Regions from separate parts of the Pectobacterium punjabense genome, predicted to be linked through region 2. Evidence: predicted binding sites of a transcription regulator. Region 2 holds the regulator's gene; the other holds the start of a gene.

Region 1 (8,689 bases), 260 kb from region 2:
CTGGGGCGTGCTCAGTGCTGATAATGCGTGACATGGTATCTCCTTGGTGGGGGCGTAAAAGGAACGCGGACGCAGCCATTATTCAAAAAAGCCCCGTGACAGGCAATGTCCATTACGGGGCAAAGCAGAAAACTAGCGATCTTGCAGCACAGCCTGACGCTCAAACTCTTTCTCACAGTACTTGCACTTCAGGTGAACGTCGCCGTCGCGTTGCTTAACGCTGAATGACGATGACACCGGTTCGCTACGGCTGATGCAGTTGCTGTTTGGGCAAGTGAGCACGCCGGTAATGTGGTCTGGCAGCGTCGGCACCAGCTTGCGCACCACGTCATACTCATCAATCTGATTGACGGTCGCCTGCGGTGCGTAAATCGCCAACTGATTCGCCTGCTGTTCCGTTAGAAACACGTTTTCGATCTTGATCAGATCTTTGCGCCCAAGGTGGTTGGACGGCAAATTCAGGCCGATGGTGATGCGCTGGTCTGTCGCCGTCAGTTTAAACAGCGTCAGCAGTTTAAAACCGACCTGTGCGGGAATGTGGTCGATCACCGTGCCACGTTTGATCGCTTCAACCTGTAATTTGTTATCGTGTGTCATGATGGTTTTTTCCTCTTACAGAACCAGTTCGCGATTCAAGACCAGTGCCAGCAGCGCCTGACGGGCGTAAATGCCGTTTCCCGCCTGTTGGAAATAATAGGCGTAAGGCGTGGCATCCACATCAATGGTGATTTCATCGACGCGTGGCAGCGGGTGCAGCACTTTCAAATTCGGGCGGGCGCGGTGCAGGTCGGCGGCGCGCAGGACAAACTGGGATTTGATGTTGATGTATTCGGATGGGTCCAAACGCTCTTTCTGGACGCGTGTCATGTAGAGAATATCCAGTTCGCCGACGACGTCGTCGATGCTGTTGTGCAGGCTGTAGGCAATATTCTTCTCTTTCAGCATGCTCAGAATGTAGTCCGGCATTGCCAATGCGTCTGGGGCGATGAAGTAGAAGCGGTTGCCTTCGAACTTAGCCAGCGCCTGCGTGAGTGAATGCACGGTGCGACCATATTTCAAATCGCCGACCATCGCGATGTTGATGTTATTCAGCCGGCCTTGCGTTTCCTGAATGGTGAACAGATCGAGCAGCGTCTGCGTGGGATGCTGGTTCGCGCCGTCACCAGCGTTCAGTACCGGAATACCGCCAGAAAACTCGGTGGCAAGGCGGGACGCGCCTTCCTGCGGATGACGCATCACGATGGCATCAACATATTGGCTGATGACGGAGATCGTGTCGGCCAGCGTTTCACCCTTTTTCCCCAGCGATGTGTTATTGCTGTCGGCGAAACCGACGACGGAGGCGCCCAGGCGATGCATCGCGGTTTCAAAGGATAGACGCGTCCGGGTGGAGGCCTCGAAGAAGCAACTGGCAATCACTTTATGTTTTAACAGCTCAGGCTGAGGTTTAGCTTTCAGGCTGGCGGCGACATTCAGCGCCAGCTCTAAATCTTCCCGGCTGAGGTCGTTAATCGAAATAATATGTTTTTGATAGAGCGGATTGACCATGTTGTCTTTCTCCTAACGAGTAAACAGGAAATGTCGTATCTGGCGGCCCGGACGGTGGGCAAAAAAAAGCCCCTCATTGAGGGGCTTTCTTAATTGATCGATTGAGCAACGGAAAGGAAAACGCTGGCTGGCTGCCGGATGGCAGTTGTGGTTGAGAACCAACATAAGCAGCGGATTTTTTGGTGTAACGGTGCATGACCCCTCCCGGCAAACTGTCGGGAATTATACGCGCCGACTAGGCTATTTCAAGCAGAAAACGTGGTTTTTTACGCATCGCAATCGGTTGCGGAGTGAGTGCTATACGCATGGTGACTGTAGGCAGGGGAAGAGTGGTTGAGAAGAGTGATGAGCAGTTCACTGTTTCGGATTAACGCGCTGGCGGGCGTCACATTTGGAGAGTATAAGGATTGTAAAACAGGGTTTCATTTTTTCTATCAACGAGGTTTTTATGATTACTGGCAATGTCCACCACCTTGGTCTGGTTCCTTATCTGCCTGCCAAACTGCGTGAAGCGATTGAGTACGTGAAGCAAAATATCACGGCGGATACCCCGCTGGGCAAGCACGATATCGAGGGTAACAACGTATTCGTGCTGATCTCCAACGACAGTACTGACCTGCTGGAGAAACGCCGCGCCGAGTATCATGCTAAATATCTGGACATTCAGATTGTGTTGTCCGGTGTGGAAGGGATGACGTTCAGCAACCTACCTGCGGGCAAACCGGATACCGATTGGCTGGCGGATAAAGACATTGCTTTCTTACCTGCTGGCGAGCAGGAAAAACAGTTTGTGATGCAGGAAGGGGATTTTGTCGTCTTCTTCCCAGGTGAAGTGCACAAACCGCTGTGTGCCGTGGGTGAGCCCGCGCACGTGCGCAAAGCCGTGGTGAAAATCGACGCATCGCTGGTGTAGGATTTCTGTGAACAAGGAACGTTCAACCATAAAATGGAAGAAAAGAATGGCAATGATGCCTCAGAGGCCTCTCGGTGGTTTTCCCCTTCTACAGAGTGGTAAAGGAAAAACCACATAAATACCGCAAGGCCTAGAAAAAAATAGCCAGTCAGCTGCTTAACCGACTGGCATTATTCAGAAAATGATTTTCTTGCTAGAAAATCTCATGATCTTTCGATTATAGGTATATTATTACTTTACATTATGTAGGATGTTTTCCCTGGCATTGGCCTGTCACAGACTTTTTATTCTATTTTAGTTTTTATAAACAGGTGCATATCAGGTACGGCATATTTTATGTAGGGTAATTTTAATGTAGGGATGCGCTGATGAAACAAATTACATTACCTGACAGATTAATCGCCATGTTCGAAGGCGACCCTCTTGTCGGCTGGGCAATAAAAGACACAAACTCCCGTTTTATTTATGTCAATAACACCTTTAAAACCTGGCAAACCATATCAACTCGTTATGATTATGAAGGCTTGAATATTAGGGATATCCCTGTTCCTGTCGCCGAATTTTCAGACATTTTTAACCAGCAGGAACGAGAGATAGAGCGTACGGGTAAGGCGGTGAGAGCCATTACAACGCATATTCAAGGCACGGAAAAAATAATGCAGCCTGCCTACAATATTCAGGAGCCAATCTATGATGAACATCGCAACTGTATAGGCACAGTTATCAGCGTCAGACATGTTAGGATCATCACACCGACCTCGTTGCTAAATGGAACCATAATTCAACACTCCACCTTCGAGCCCCCTTCTACAATATTTACCGAGAAGGAGTGGGAGGTTATTTACCTGCTTGTCTGTGGGATGATGCTTAAAGATATAAGCAGTATCCTCTCAATCACCGTCGATGCCGTTAACAGCAGACTCCGAAGCTGCTACAGAAAAACAGGCTTGAATTCACTATCAGGCTTAAAGGAATACTGTAGAGATAACCGATTTGATAACTACATCCCGCTGTTCTTTCTGAAAAAAGGACATATCATTATCAGAGGCTAACCTGATGGACCCAGATTTGACTCCTGTTGAGTATTACTTTGATAACTCTTTGTTTGGCTGGGCAATAAAGGACTGTAACTCCCAGTATGTTTATGGCAATAAGATGGCATGTCAGTATTTCGGCGTAACAGAAAATAAACTTTTAGGCTGTCTCGACACTGACTTAACGCCCGATATCAGCGAGCACTACGGCCATATACTGTATGACGACCAAAAAATATTGACCACAAATGAAATGAGTATTGTCCTCAAAACATTTGATTACGGAAGACGAAATAGACTCAGGTCTTTTCTGGTGGAGAAGCGCCCTTGGCGGCTCAATGATGGCAATGGCGGGATTGTTTGCACTTACATAGAAATCACCAATGTTTATTTTTCAACCTTTCTTATGCCATGCGAAAGGAAGCCCGTTGTGTTCACCCGACCGGCAAATATTTTTACAGACAAGGAGTGGGAGGTTGTTCTTTTACTACAGAGCGGGGTGAAGCAGAACCGTATTCCGGACATACTCGGTATAAGTTCTTCAACGCTTCGTAACCGGATAACGCGTTGCTGTGATAAAGCAGGTGTGGCAAACAGCACCGCCCTGATCCAACACTGCAACCAAAAAGGGTGGGATAACTACATTCCTCCTTTTTTTCTGATAAAAGGGCATGTGTCGATTACCTGAGGGACTGCCTACCTCTGATCTGTTTTTAAACACATCAAAGGCAGGCTAAATCTTAATCTTGTACCAGCGTGGCGACCATCACGGCTTTAATGGTGTGCATGCGGTTTTCCGCCTGATCGAACACGATACTGTGTGCGGATTCAAAGACCTCGTCCGTGACTTCCATTCCGCCGTGCAGGCCGTACTGTTCCGCCATTTGTTGACCCATGGTCGTCTGGTCATCATGGAATGCAGGCAGGCAGTGCAGAAATTTCACCTGTGGATTGCCCGTTGCGGCGATCATCGCCGTGTTCACCTGATACGGTTTCAGCAGTGCGATACGCTCCTTCCAGGTCTCTTTTGGCTCGCCCATGGAAACCCAAACGTCGGTATAAATGAAATCTGCGCCCGCAACGCCTGCGGCGATATCTTCCGTCAGCGTGATGCTGCCACCCGTTTGCTCTGCCGCTGCCTGACACTCAGCCACCAGACCGGCATCCGGCCAGCAGGCTTTTGGCGCAACAAGGCGTAAATCTAATCCGGTCAGCGCTGCCGCTTCCAGCATGGTGTTGCCCATGTTGTTGCGCGCATCGCCCACGTAAACGAGCGTCATCTCTGACAGCGCTTTACTTGGCAAATGTTCCTGCATTGTCAGCAGATCGGCCAGCAACTGTGTGGGGTGGAATTCGTTTGTCAGTCCGTTCCACACTGGAACGCCCGCGTATTGCGCCAGCGTTTCCACAATTTGCTGACCGTAGCCGCGATATTGAATGCCGTCGTACATTCTTCCCAGTACACGTGCGGTATCCTTGATGGATTCTTTATGACCGATTTGGCTACCGCTCGGGCCGAGATAGGTCACTTGCGCGCCCTGATCGTATGCAGCAACTTCGAAAGAGCAGCGAGTACGAGTCGAATCTTTTTCGAAGATGAGTGCGATGTTTTTACCTTGCAGGCGGCGGGCTTCGGTCCCGTTTTTTTTATCAGCCTTTAGTGTCGTTGACAGGGTTAAAAGATGGGCAATTTCTGCGGGTGTAAAATCCATTAACCTTAAAAAGTGACGTTTATAGAATGGTTGCATGATGTATCTCTCCATGTGGCTCAATACTATTGATTGAATTAAAATTCACTTTATATGTGTAATTATTCAAATTCAAGTGGTGATATCAAACTTTGTGGTGGAGCAAGCCGCAGGGCTGTGGGACAATAAGCAATATTACGTCGATTAATGAGGACTGAGGCATGGCAAATCGCGAATTACTGGAAGAACAACGGGAAGAGACACGCCTGATCATTGAAGAACTGCTGGATGATGGCAGCGATCCTGACGCGCTCTATACCATTGAACACCATTTCTCCGCTGAGAAGTTTGAAGTGTTGGAAAAAGTTGCTGTAGAAGCCTTCAAACTGGGCTACGAAGTGACGGATGCGGAAGAACTGGAAGTGGAAGATGGCGTGTTGCTGATGTGCTGTGATGCCATCAGTGAAGTTGCGCTGAATGCGGAACTGATCGACGCACAGGTAGAACAGCTGCTGGCGTTGGCAGAACGCCACGGTGTGAATTACGACGGTTGGGGCACCTACTTCGAAGATCCAGATGGTGAAGGCGAAGAAGACGGGGATGACGAAGATTTTTATGATGAAGATGATGACGGCAAGCGCCACTAATTATTGAGTCATTAACTCGAAAGAACACGCCTCACTGAAAACGCCGCCGGAACCCCTGCGGCGTTTTTTATTCGGTATGACCGCGCGGTATTACCGTACTTTCAGCCTATTACAGTACCTTCAGCATCGTCACTTCACAATCGGTATGACCCGTGTTACCCATTGAATGGGGAATTAGCTCGAAGCCCAGTGATTCATACAGCCGGATCGCGCTGGTCAGGTGGCCGGTTGTTTCCAGATAGCAGCGGCGAAAACCCTGCTCACGTGCAAAATCAAGTGCCTGTATTGCTAGCTGACGTGCCAAACCTTTACCCCGCACGACGGGTAGGAAATACATCTTCTGTAATTCACACACATCCTCCTCCCCTGCGACCAGCGGGGCAACGCCGCCGCCGCCCACGACCCGGCCGTCATATTCAACCACCCAGTAGGCGCTTTTCGGCTGACTATATAGAGTAAACAGCGTATCCAGATTAGGGTCGGAAACGGTGTAACCTTTGTCGGCCGTCAAACCAAATTCAGCAGAAACCTGGCGGATGACTTGTGCGATGGCTGCATCGTCCTGTTCGGTGATTGGACGTAGCTGAAGATTGGTGGAGGTCGCGGTTGTCATAATACGTACTCTTGTTCTTACGGTTTACGAGGGTAATGATCTTGGCCGATTGTAATACCATTTCAGGCCACATTGATGCAACGTCTATACTCGCCGACTTCACGTTATCAATGTGTTTTTTACTTTGTGGATTTCCCTATTCCATGTAATTAGTAAGTATATGAACTTGTTTGATTTTTGTTAACTTTTATTGTTGTGATTAACAGGACATGCTTAAATGAGCCGCTTTTTGTATGCCACTAACGTATCGAATAATACGTTTATCTGGCTTATTTCTTTTAGGATGAAAGGGTTATGACCATCAATACTTCAAAAGATAGCGCGCTGCATCGCGTGCAGTTTCATGGTAAGGCTGGGGAATATTTTGCAATTTGGCTGGTGAATGCGTTATTAACGGTCATCACTCTCGGTATTTATTCTGCCTGGGCCACGGTGCGTCGTCGTCGTTATTTTTACGGTAACACAGAAATTAACGGTGACCGTTTTGATTACCACGCGCAGCCTATTCAGATCCTTAAAGGGCGTCTGCTGGTTATCGCCGGTTTGATTCTGTTTTATTTTGTATTGGCGATATCACCCACGCTGGGGACGATTCTTGCATTGGCATTTGCGGCACTTATTCCGGTTATCGTGATCCGCAACTGGCGTTATGGTGCCATTATGTCCAGCTATCGCGGCGTCCGTTTTAACTATCATTGCAAGACGGGCCGTGCGTATTGGGTATTGCTGCTTTGCCCTATCCTGTTACTGCTGGCTTTTTATATTGCTCTGGTTGTGGTTATCATGATCGGTATGCAGAGCAATAGCCCAATTCTGATTGGGCTTATTACGCTGGCGATTGCTATTCCGGGGTTTGCCGCGGTAAATGGCATCATGAAAATGATGCAGCTTGATTTCTATGTGAATAATCTGTTCTTCGGTAAAACCGCGTTTAACGCAGAATTAACGAAAGCAGCGTTTATTAAATTTTCCCTGGTTAGCCTGCTGATTTTTGTTCCTTTCCTGATCGCATCGTTGTCATTCATGAGTTCATTCTTCTTCACGCTATTCCAAACTATTATGATGGGTGGTGGAAATGAAGATCTCGTCATGATGATGCTGCTGAGCAACGTCTTTAATATGATCATGATGGTTGTTGTGGCGCTGCTGGGTGTGCTGGTTTCCAGCAGCTATCTGGTGGTCGCGCAGCGTAATTATCTGTTTAATCAGACGTCGCTGAACGGTGGTGTGAAATTGCATTCTTCCATGCAAACGATGTCTTACATGGGGCTGCTGATAACCAATAGCCTGATCACTATTTTCTCTTTGGGTTGGGCTGCACCAGTCGCAGAGATTCGCCATGCACGCTATATCGCGAATGCGACAGCGGTTGAAGGCGATCTGGCACTGCTGCACGTTCAGGCACATCAGGACACAGCAAACAGCGCACTGGCCGAAGAAGCGGTGCAGGCGCTCGATTTGGGTGTCGGCCTGTAAGGCAGGAATATGAATATTGAGGGGCATTATCAATACCCCGGATTGGCGGCCCGCGTGGCCGCTTCTCTTCATTTAACGGACAATGGTTCGACGATGGTGCTGAACACCGGGTCATCGAACACCACATTTGCGTTGGAGCAAGTCACGGTTTCCGATGCGCTGGGTTCTATTCCTCTGATATTAACGTTTCCTGATGGCGGTCGTTTTGTTCCTGCCGACGATCCCGTTTTTCGTGCCTGGTATTCCGCACGACGCCGGCCGGGGTTTGTCCATCGGCTGGAACGCCATAAGCGTGGCGTGATTTTCACGTTATTTGCCACGATTTTGATCGTCATAAACTACGTTTACGTGGTGTTGCCTTGGGCGAGTTCCGCGCTGGCGCTACGCATCCCTACCGCTATCGAACAGCAACTGGGACAACATACGCTGAAGCTGCTGCGGCACAGTGATTTTAAGTCTTCCAAACTGCCTATTGAACGTCAGCAGGCGATGCAAACGCTGTTTCGGCAGGTTATGCCCGCCGATATGCGGGAAGATAAAACGCCGTTGCGTCTGGAGATCATGGCTGCGCCTATCGGACCGAACGCTTTCATGCTGGCGGATGGCACGCTGATTATCAGTGACGATCTGGTGAAGCTGGCGAAAAATGACAACGAACTGGCGGCGGTGATGCTGCATGAAATGGCACACCACGCCTATCGCCATCCAATGCGCATGGTGGTGCGCTCATCGCTGGTGTCGTTGACGTTCATGTGGATGACGGGAGATGT
Region 2 (8,689 bases):
GCGGCAAGCGTGCTGGTTGGAGATTTTATCTATACCCGCGCCTTCCAGATGATGACCAGCCTTGAATCGTTACGTGTGCTGGCGCTGATGTCAGAAGCGGTAAACGTGATTGCTGAAGGGGAAGTCTTGCAGTTAATGAATTGCAACGACCCGGATATCACGGAAGAGAGTTACATGCGCGTCATTTACAGCAAAACGGCACGTTTATTTGAAGCCGCAGCGCAGTCATCCTCTATCCTTGCAGGCGCGACGCCAGAGCAAGAAAAAGCACTTCAGGACTACGGTCGCTATCTAGGCACTGCATTCCAATTAATTGACGATTTGCTAGATTACAGTGCAGACGGCAAAACGCTGGGCAAAAACACAGGCGATGACCTTAATGAAGGCAAACCAACGCTGCCGTTGCTGCACGCCATGCGTAATGGGAATGCAGAACAGAGCTCGCTGATTCGCACTGCGATTGAAGAAGGAAACGGGCGCCATCTGCTGGAACCGGTTCTGGCTGCAATGCAGCAATGCGGTTCACTCGATTATACGCGCCAGCGTGCGGAAGAAGAGGCGGATAAGGCGATCAGTGCGCTACAGTTACTACCAGACACGCCGTACCGTGTGGCACTTGAAGGACTTGCCCACTTAGCCGTACAGCGCGATTTCTAACGTGGTGTTAGATTTTTCCTGGCAAAAATATTGATTCAGTCTAAGTAGCGCTGCCTTGCAGCGCTACTCGCTCAACAAATTAGGCAGTTTGATCGATGGTGGCATCATCCAATCGAGACAACATTGCTATTGTGCCTTCACGCAAGATGAAATTAATCAGTTGGGCACGTTCATCAACGGATAGCTGATGGAAAATATGCACCCATGATGACAGCAGGGTCGGCTCATTATCGATACGATAATATTCTGTTGGCGGATTCTCTTTCACCAGTAAAGAGTTTCTGACTTCATTCGGCAAACTGCGAATAGAGTATTCGACGCCACGCCCTTGAACCCCTTTCCGTCGGCGCTTTTCCCAACCGTCGTCTCGTGCTCGTTTGTTCAGCCCCTGCGGTGACTTAGGCAATCCACCTACGCCGACCAGCTCACTTGTTGCAAACCATTCTTTGTCCATACTCGTCACTCCCTTGTTTGTTTTGAACAGGCATTACGTCAACTCGCCCAAAAGTTTCCATATAATAGACTATAATTACCTAAACCGCTAACTTTTACGCGTTATCGACACACCTAAGTAATAGAAGAAATGATTAAATCCAGCGCAATGCCACAACATAGCGGCCAGAACAATGCGACAAAACAAAAGACAACCCAGACTCTTCTCTATCGCTAGGATTAGCGATCAGAGCACGTATTAGTGGTAATTCAGTCAATCTCTATAGATGAGACAACGTCCCCATCTAATGGCCTAATACCCAACTGGCTCAGCGTAGTAGACACCCCGACCCGTAGGATATAAGCAATTAATTCATCTCTTTCTTTTTCAGATAGTTGCTGATAGATCTGCATCCATACGGCCAGTGCCGCAGGCTGTCTCGCCGAGTAGGCGGAAGGCTCGATTTCGAGTAATAGGGACTTTCTTACCGTCTCCGGCAAGCTGTTAATTGAGTACTCCACTCCCCTTCCCTGGACGCCTTTACGGCGACGTTTCTCCCATCCATCTTCGCGGGCGCGCTTATTCAATCCTTGTCTTGATTTCGGAAGGCCGCCGACTCCAACCAATTCGCTGGTAGCAAACCACTCTTTTTTCATTGCCTTTCATCCTGATAGTGCCATCCCTAACAAAAACGCATTTATTTTGGAAATTAATTGAGAATTTTAAGGAAAATTAATGCTATATTATTTCCAAATAATAATGTCATGTTAGCTCGGCATATAACTAACATCCGTTATTTATACCACTAATCTACAGTCGTCTTATAGCAAATAAGGGAAGGATTATGATTTTAAGGAAACAAGACTGGCATCCTGCTGATATCATTGCTGCACTGCGCAAGAAAAATACGACGCTGGCGGCAGTATCGCGAGCGGCCGGATTAAGCTCATCTACACTAGCTAACGCGTTATCACGCCCTTGGCCCAAAGGGGAATGGCTTATCGCCGATGCGCTAAGTATTCACCCATCAGAGATTTGGCCCAGCCGATATTACAATCCAGAAACCAATGAGCTTATCGATAGAAAAAAACTCATCCGCCCCGATTAAAAAAGAAAAGCCGGAGATCGACATCTCCGGCTTTTTATTCTGCGTATTATTAACATTCAATAATACCCTAAATAATTCGAGTTGCAGGAAGGCGGCGACGCAGAGAGTCCCCAGGAGCTTACATAAGTAAGTGACTGGGGCGAGCGAGGAAAGCCAACGCACATGCAGCTTGAAGTATGACGGGTAATTAATTTTTGATGAACGTCTCGCCTAGCTCAATATCCTGCTTCAGCGTATCCAGCATGCTGTTCAGTGCATTTTGCTCAAACGCACTTAATGCGCCAATGTCTTTACGCTCGGCGACGCCATCTTTACCTAACAGAATCGGCTGAGCGAAGAAGCGGGCATGCTTGCCATCACTCTCAACATACGCACATTCCACCACACCGCTTTCGCCTTGCAGCGCACGAACCAGAGACAAACCAAAACGCGCAGCAGCCTGCCCCATAGACAACGTTGCCGATCCGCCACCTGCTTTGGCTTCAACAACCTCGGTGCCCGCATTCTGGATACGCTTGGTCAGATCGGCCACTTCTTGCTCACTGAAGCTGATACCAGGAACCTGAGAGAGCAGAGGCAGAATCGTCACACCAGAGTGTCCGCCGATAACTGGCACGTTAATATCCTGCGGCTGTTTGCCTTTCAACTCGGCAACAAACGTGTTGGAACGGATGATATCCAGCGTGGTTACACCGAACAGTTTGTTTTTGTCATACACGCCGGCTTTTTTCAGCACTTCGGCCGCGATAGCGACGGTCGTGTTCACCGGGTTAGTAATGATACCGATGCAGGCTTTCGGGCAGGTAACTGCAATTTGTTCAACCAAGTTACGCACAATACCTGCGTTGACGTTGAACAGATCGGAACGATCCATACCAGGTTTGCGTGCCACACCGGCAGAAATCAGCACAATATCCGCACCGGCAAGTGCCGGTTTAGCGTCTTCACCGCTATAGCCTTTGATCTTCACTGCTGTAGGAATATGGCTCAGATCGACAGCAACACCCGGTGTTACCGGAGCAATATCGTAAAGGGATAGTTCTGAACCTGAAGGAAGCTGGGTTTTGAGGAGGAGTGCGAGTGCCTGACCGATACCACCTGCTGCTCCGAGAACTGCAACTTTCATCCTAAACTCCTTATTATCGTAAAATAAAAAAGTGCCGTGAATTCATTTGGTTATAAACAGAATGTAAAAAATACAGATAAAATTAGTCTACTTATCTTTCTGCAAATAACATGAGAGATAAAGATACGCTATGTCTCTAATAATAAATCAAAAACAGCCATTCGTTTGAAAGGTAAGTAAAGTTAATAAGTTATTGAGCTATAACGTGGTATTCATTCACGTGCGTTTAACCAGTGCGCTACATTACACCGATCAATGGCGTCCAAACAACATCATTCTGATAACATTTGATTTACTTTTATGTGACGAAGGACGCATTTTTCGGACTACCGGGAGGCTCAATTTTTTTGAAAACAGCAACTAGCGCATATCTGGGGAAATCGACTGGAATTATACGCAATTTAATTGCATAAAAATTCACACAACTGCATAATAGAAAGATTAACCATAACAATTAATCCGGTGCAGAATGCGAAATTCGACAAAACAAGAAGACCTCGTTAAAGCGTTCAAAGCGCTGTTAAAGGAAGAGAAGTTCAGTTCACAAAGTGAAATTGTTCAGGCATTGCAAGATGAAGGATTTGAAAACATCAACCAATCCAAAGTGTCGCGCATGCTAACGAAATTTGGCGCAGTGCGCACGCGCAATGCAAAAATGGAGATGGTGTATTGTCTTCCAGCCGAGCTCGGTGTCCCTACTACGTCCAGCCCGCTAAAGAACCTGGTGTTGGACGTGGACTACAACGACGCTGTCATCGTGATCCATACCAGCCCAGGAGCCGCGCAGCTCATCGCCCGCCTGCTAGATTCACTTGGGAAATCTGAAGGTATTCTTGGCACCATCGCGGGTGATGACACCATCTTCACCACGCCAGCCAGAGGCTTCAGCGTCAAACAACTTTACGAAGCAATTCTGGTGTTATTCGAACAAGAGCTGTAATCCGCTCGTCTGGTGCCACTTTTTACTACGTGTAGGCCTGCTACACGTAGTGATTATCGCCCGAACGCTCACACCGCGGGTAATTCAGCCAATGGCCAGCGTGGTCGAACAGAGACGCCAAGCGTCTGGCTAGCGCCGTGAACTAGGCGAACGCTGCCCGCATAGGCAATCATCGCGCCGTTATCCGTGCAAAACTCGGGACGCGCATAAAACACTTCACCACCGCGTTTCGCCATCACCTCACCTAGACGCTGGCGCAGCGTCCGATTTGCACTGACGCCTCCTGCCATGACCAGTCGTTTAAAGCCCGTTTCATCCAGCGCACGACGACATTTGATGGCCAGCGTATCCACGACGGCATCTTCAAACGCACGTGCAATGTCGGCACGCGTTTGATCGTCATCACCATTGCTACGAATCGTATTAGCAGCAAACGTTTTTAGCCCAGAGAAGCTAAAATCCAACCCCGGCCTATCAGTCATCGGACGTGGAAACGTAAAGCGATGGGGATCGCCCGCCTGCGCCATTTTCGACAGCATTGGCCCCCCCGGATAATCCAATCCCAGTAATTTGGCGGTTTTATCAAACGCTTCACCCGCAGCATCGTCAACCGATTCACCCAGCAAACGGTATTCGCCAATACCCGTCACGCTGATGAGCTGCGTATGACCGCCAGAAACCAGCAACGCGACGAAGGGAAATGCTGGAGGGTTATCTTCCAACATGGGTGCCAGCAAATGCCCTTCCATGTGGTGCACAGGAATCGCCGGAACGCCCCAAGCGAAGGCAAGAGCACGACCAACCGTCGCGCCCACCAATAATGCGCCAACTAAGCCAGGCCCGGCGGTATAAGCCACGCCATCAATATCACCGGCCTGTAACCCGGCTTCACGCAAGGCTGCCTGAATTAACGGCACCGTTTTACGCACGTGGTCACGTGAGGCAAGCTCAGGCACTACGCCACCGTAGTCAGCATGCAACTTGACCTGGCTGTATAATTGATTAGCGAGCAAACCAGTTGTTGTGTCATAAATGGCCACACCAGTTTCATCACAGGATGTTTCGATACCCAATACGCGCATTACTGTTCCTACCTTGATGACGATACAAGCACGCGTTAAATGCCACTTGCTTCAAACTGTGGATAGTCTACCATAAGCGGCCTGATTTCTGCGCTGGCCTTGGTTGCGCGTTTTATGATCACCGCAATGCTTTACAAAGGCGTCACGTTTGCAGTAGAATTCCGCACCATTTTGAAAAGGCTGGCACAAGGCCAGCGGCAAACCGAATTTATTGAGGTGAGAGGCACATGCCGGTAATTAAAGTACGTGAAAACGAGCCGTTCGACGTAGCTCTGCGTCGCTTCAAACGTTCCTGTGAAAAAGCAGGCGTTCTGGCTGAAGTTCGTCGTCGTGAGTTTTATGAAAAACCAACGACCGAACGTAAGCGCGCTAAAGCTTCTGCAGTGAAACGTCACGCGAAGAAATTGGCTCGAGAAAACGCACGCCGCACTCGTCTGTATTAATTTTCAGGAGGGCTTCCCTCCTACGCGTGATTAATCCGCAGACTTAGCAGTTGCATACGAAGGCCGTGCTTTCCGAAAGGAAGCGCGGCTTGTTGTCGTTTATAAGCTATATCCGATGTAACCACGTTACAGAAGGTATACACCAGGGGCTTATGGCTGGACGAATCCCACGCGTATTTATTAATGACCTGCTGGCTCGCACCGACATCGTCGATCTCATTGACGCGCGCGTCAAACTGAAAAAGCAGGGCAAAAACTACCATGCGTGTTGTCCATTCCATCACGAAAAAACCCCCTCATTCACCGTAAATGGTGACAAACAGTTCTATCACTGTTTTGGTTGTGGCGCACATGGCAACGCCATTGACTTTTTGATGAATTACGATCGCCTCGAATTCGTTGAAACTATTGAAGAACTGGCCACCCAATACGGCCTCGAAGTGCCTTATGAAACGGGCACTGGCCCAACTCAGTTAGAGCGACACCAACGGCAAAGTCTGTACGAATTGATGGGGCAGCTGAGCGGGTTTTACCAGCAAGCGCTCACACAGTCGGTTGGTACGCCAGCGTTACAGTACCTGCAACAGCGCGGCTTAAGCGCAGATGTCATCAGCCATTTTGCAATTGGCTTCGCACCGCCCGGTTGGGATAACGTTCTAAAACGCTTTGGTCGAAATAATGACAACCGTAGCACATTGAACGATGCCGGCATGCTGGTGACTAACGATCAGGGCAGAACGTATGACCGTTTCCGTGAGCGCGTCATGTTCCCTATCCGCGACAAACGGGGTCGAGTGATTGCCTTTGGCGGACGGGTATTAGGCGACGGTACACCAAAGTATCTCAACTCGCCGGAAACAGAGATTTTTCATAAAGGTCGCCAATTATACGGCCTGTATGAAGCGCAGCAGAGCCACACCGATCTCAAGCGACTCTTGGTTGTTGAGGGCTATATGGATGTGGTGGCACTGGCGCAGTTTGGTATTGATTATGCGGTGGCCTCGTTGGGGACGTCCACGACCGCCGATCATATTCAGTTACTATTTCGTGCTACAGACCAGGTGGTGTGTTGTTACGACGGAGACCGTGCCGGACGCGAAGCGGCATGGCGCGCGCTGGAAACTGCGCTACCCTATTTGAACGATGGTCGTCAGCTACGCTTTATGTTCCTGCCGGACGGTGAAGACCCCGATACACTGGTGCGTAAAGAAGGCAAGGCCGTCTTTGAACAGCGCATGGAACAGGCTCTGCCACTGTCGCAGTTCCTGTTCGAGACACTGCAACAGCAGGTGGATATGAGTTCACCCGATGGCAGAACCAAGCTCAGCACGCTGGTGCTGCCGCTGATAGGCCAGGTACCGGGAGAAACTCTGCGGCTGTATTTACGCCAGCAGCTCGGTAACAAACTAGGGATTTTGGACGACAGCCAATTGGACAGACTGCTACCCAAAGTGGCTGAGCAGACTCAATCCTACCAGCCACCGCAACTAAAAGTCACAACTATGCGTATACTTGTAGGACTTTTAGTACAAAACCCAAGACTGGCGACAGAGGTTCCTGACCTCGCGCTGGAAGGCATTGAAGAAGACAAAGTGGCTGGTTTATCGCTGTTTCAGGATTTGGTGAAAACCTGCAACGCCAGCCCAGGAATGAATATGGGCCTGCTGTTGGAAAAATATCGCGACAGCAAATACCGTAAACAGCTTGAAACCATGGCTTCATGGAACCATATGATCGTAGAGGAAGAGCTCGACGAGAAGTTCAGAATCAGTCTGGCAGAGCTCTACGATCAGCTGTTGAAACAGCGACAAGAAACATTGATAGCCCGTGACAGAACGCATGGGCTCAACGCCAAAGAAAAAAAAGAGCTTTGGTCGTTGCAACTGGCGTTGACCAGAAAACACTGATACAGAGGCTTAATTGCCGATAAATAGCAGGGTCGAGCCCTGCAAAGAGCCGCTACAGGGGCTGCGGCGATAATAAAAATACCCCTAATGCTATTGTTAGCGAACTACGCTGACCGACACCAACCCAAATACTCTGAAGTGTGGATACCGTCTTATGGAGCAAAACCCGCAGTCACAGCTGAAGCTGCTTGTCACCCGTGGTAAGGAGCAAGGCTACCTGACCTATGCTGAGGTCAATGACCATCTGCCGGAAGATATCATCGACTCGGATCAGATCGAAGATATCATCCAGATGATTAACGACATGGGCATCCAGGTGATGGAAGAAGCACCGGATGCTGACGATCTGTTGCTGGCCGAAAACACCAATGATGCCGATGAAGATGCGGCAGAGGCTGCTGCGCAGGTTCTATCCAGTGTTGAATCGGAAATTGGCCGTACTACCGATCCGGTTCGCATGTACATGCGTGAAATGGGTACCGTTGAACTGTTAACACGTGAAGGCGAGATCGATATCGCCAAACGTATTGAAGATGGTATCAACCAGGTTCAGTGCTCTGTTGCCGAGTATCCTGAGGCTATTACCTACCTGTTAGAACAATACGATCGCGTCGAAGCGGGCGAAAGCCGTCTGTCCGATCTGATCACCGGCTTCGTTGATCCTAATGCGGAAGAGGACATCGCCCCTACCGCGACTCACGTTGGTTCTGAGCTTTCGAGCGAAGAAATGGACGATGACGACGAGGAAGAAGACGACGAGGAAGAAGAAGACGACAACAGTATCGATCCTGAACTGGCGCGTGAAAAGTTCACCGAACTGCGTGAGCAATACGAGACGACCCGTCAGGTAATCAAAGAACACGGCCGCAGTCATGCGCTGGCAGCACAGGAAATCCTGAACCTGTCTGAAGTGTTCAAACAGTTCCGTCTGGTGCCGAAACAGTTCGATTTCCTGGTTAACAGCATGCGTTCCATGATGGATCGCGTCCGTAC

The links. The regulator ArgR, encoded in region 2, controls arginine synthesis, uptake and breakdown. The targets are predictions, from matches to a motif close to ANTGAATAAAAATACANT.
Region 1: a site for ArgR is predicted at 5,276-5,293, ahead of argF (ornithine carbamoyltransferase). Genes of this name have one in related genera too.

The regions. Positions count from the first base shown of each region.
Region 1 is NZ_CP038498.1:466,399-475,087, forward strand. It holds gene ridA (2-iminobutanoate/2-iminopropanoate deaminase) at 1-34, opposite strand, end outside; gene pyrI (aspartate carbamoyltransferase regulatory subunit) at 133-597, opposite strand; gene pyrB (aspartate carbamoyltransferase) at 613-1,548, opposite strand; gene E2566_RS02170 (NanQ anomerase/TabA/YiaL family protein) at 1,997-2,461, shown strand; gene E2566_RS02175 (helix-turn-helix transcriptional regulator) at 2,830-3,513, shown strand; gene E2566_RS02180 (PAS domain-containing protein) at 3,518-4,183, shown strand; gene argF (ornithine carbamoyltransferase) at 4,236-5,243, opposite strand; gene rraB (ribonuclease E inhibitor RraB) at 5,405-5,830, shown strand; gene E2566_RS02195 (GNAT family N-acetyltransferase) at 5,940-6,443, opposite strand; gene E2566_RS02200 (YjgN family protein) at 6,738-7,919, shown strand; gene E2566_RS02205 (M48 family metallopeptidase) at 7,929-8,689, shown strand, end outside.
Region 2 is NZ_CP038498.1:729,479-738,167, reverse strand. It holds gene ispB (octaprenyl diphosphate synthase) at 1-657, shown strand, start outside; gene E2566_RS03315 (DNA-binding protein) at 737-1,111, opposite strand; gene E2566_RS03310 (DNA-binding protein) at 1,360-1,746, opposite strand; gene E2566_RS03305 (helix-turn-helix domain-containing protein) at 1,935-2,198, shown strand; gene mdh (malate dehydrogenase) at 2,386-3,324, opposite strand; gene argR (transcriptional regulator ArgR) at 3,794-4,264, shown strand; gene tsaD (tRNA (adenosine(37)-N6)-threonylcarbamoyltransferase complex transferase subunit TsaD) at 4,333-5,346, opposite strand; gene rpsU (30S ribosomal protein S21) at 5,574-5,789, shown strand; gene dnaG (DNA primase) at 5,942-7,696, shown strand; gene rpoD (RNA polymerase sigma factor RpoD) at 7,851-8,689, shown strand, end outside.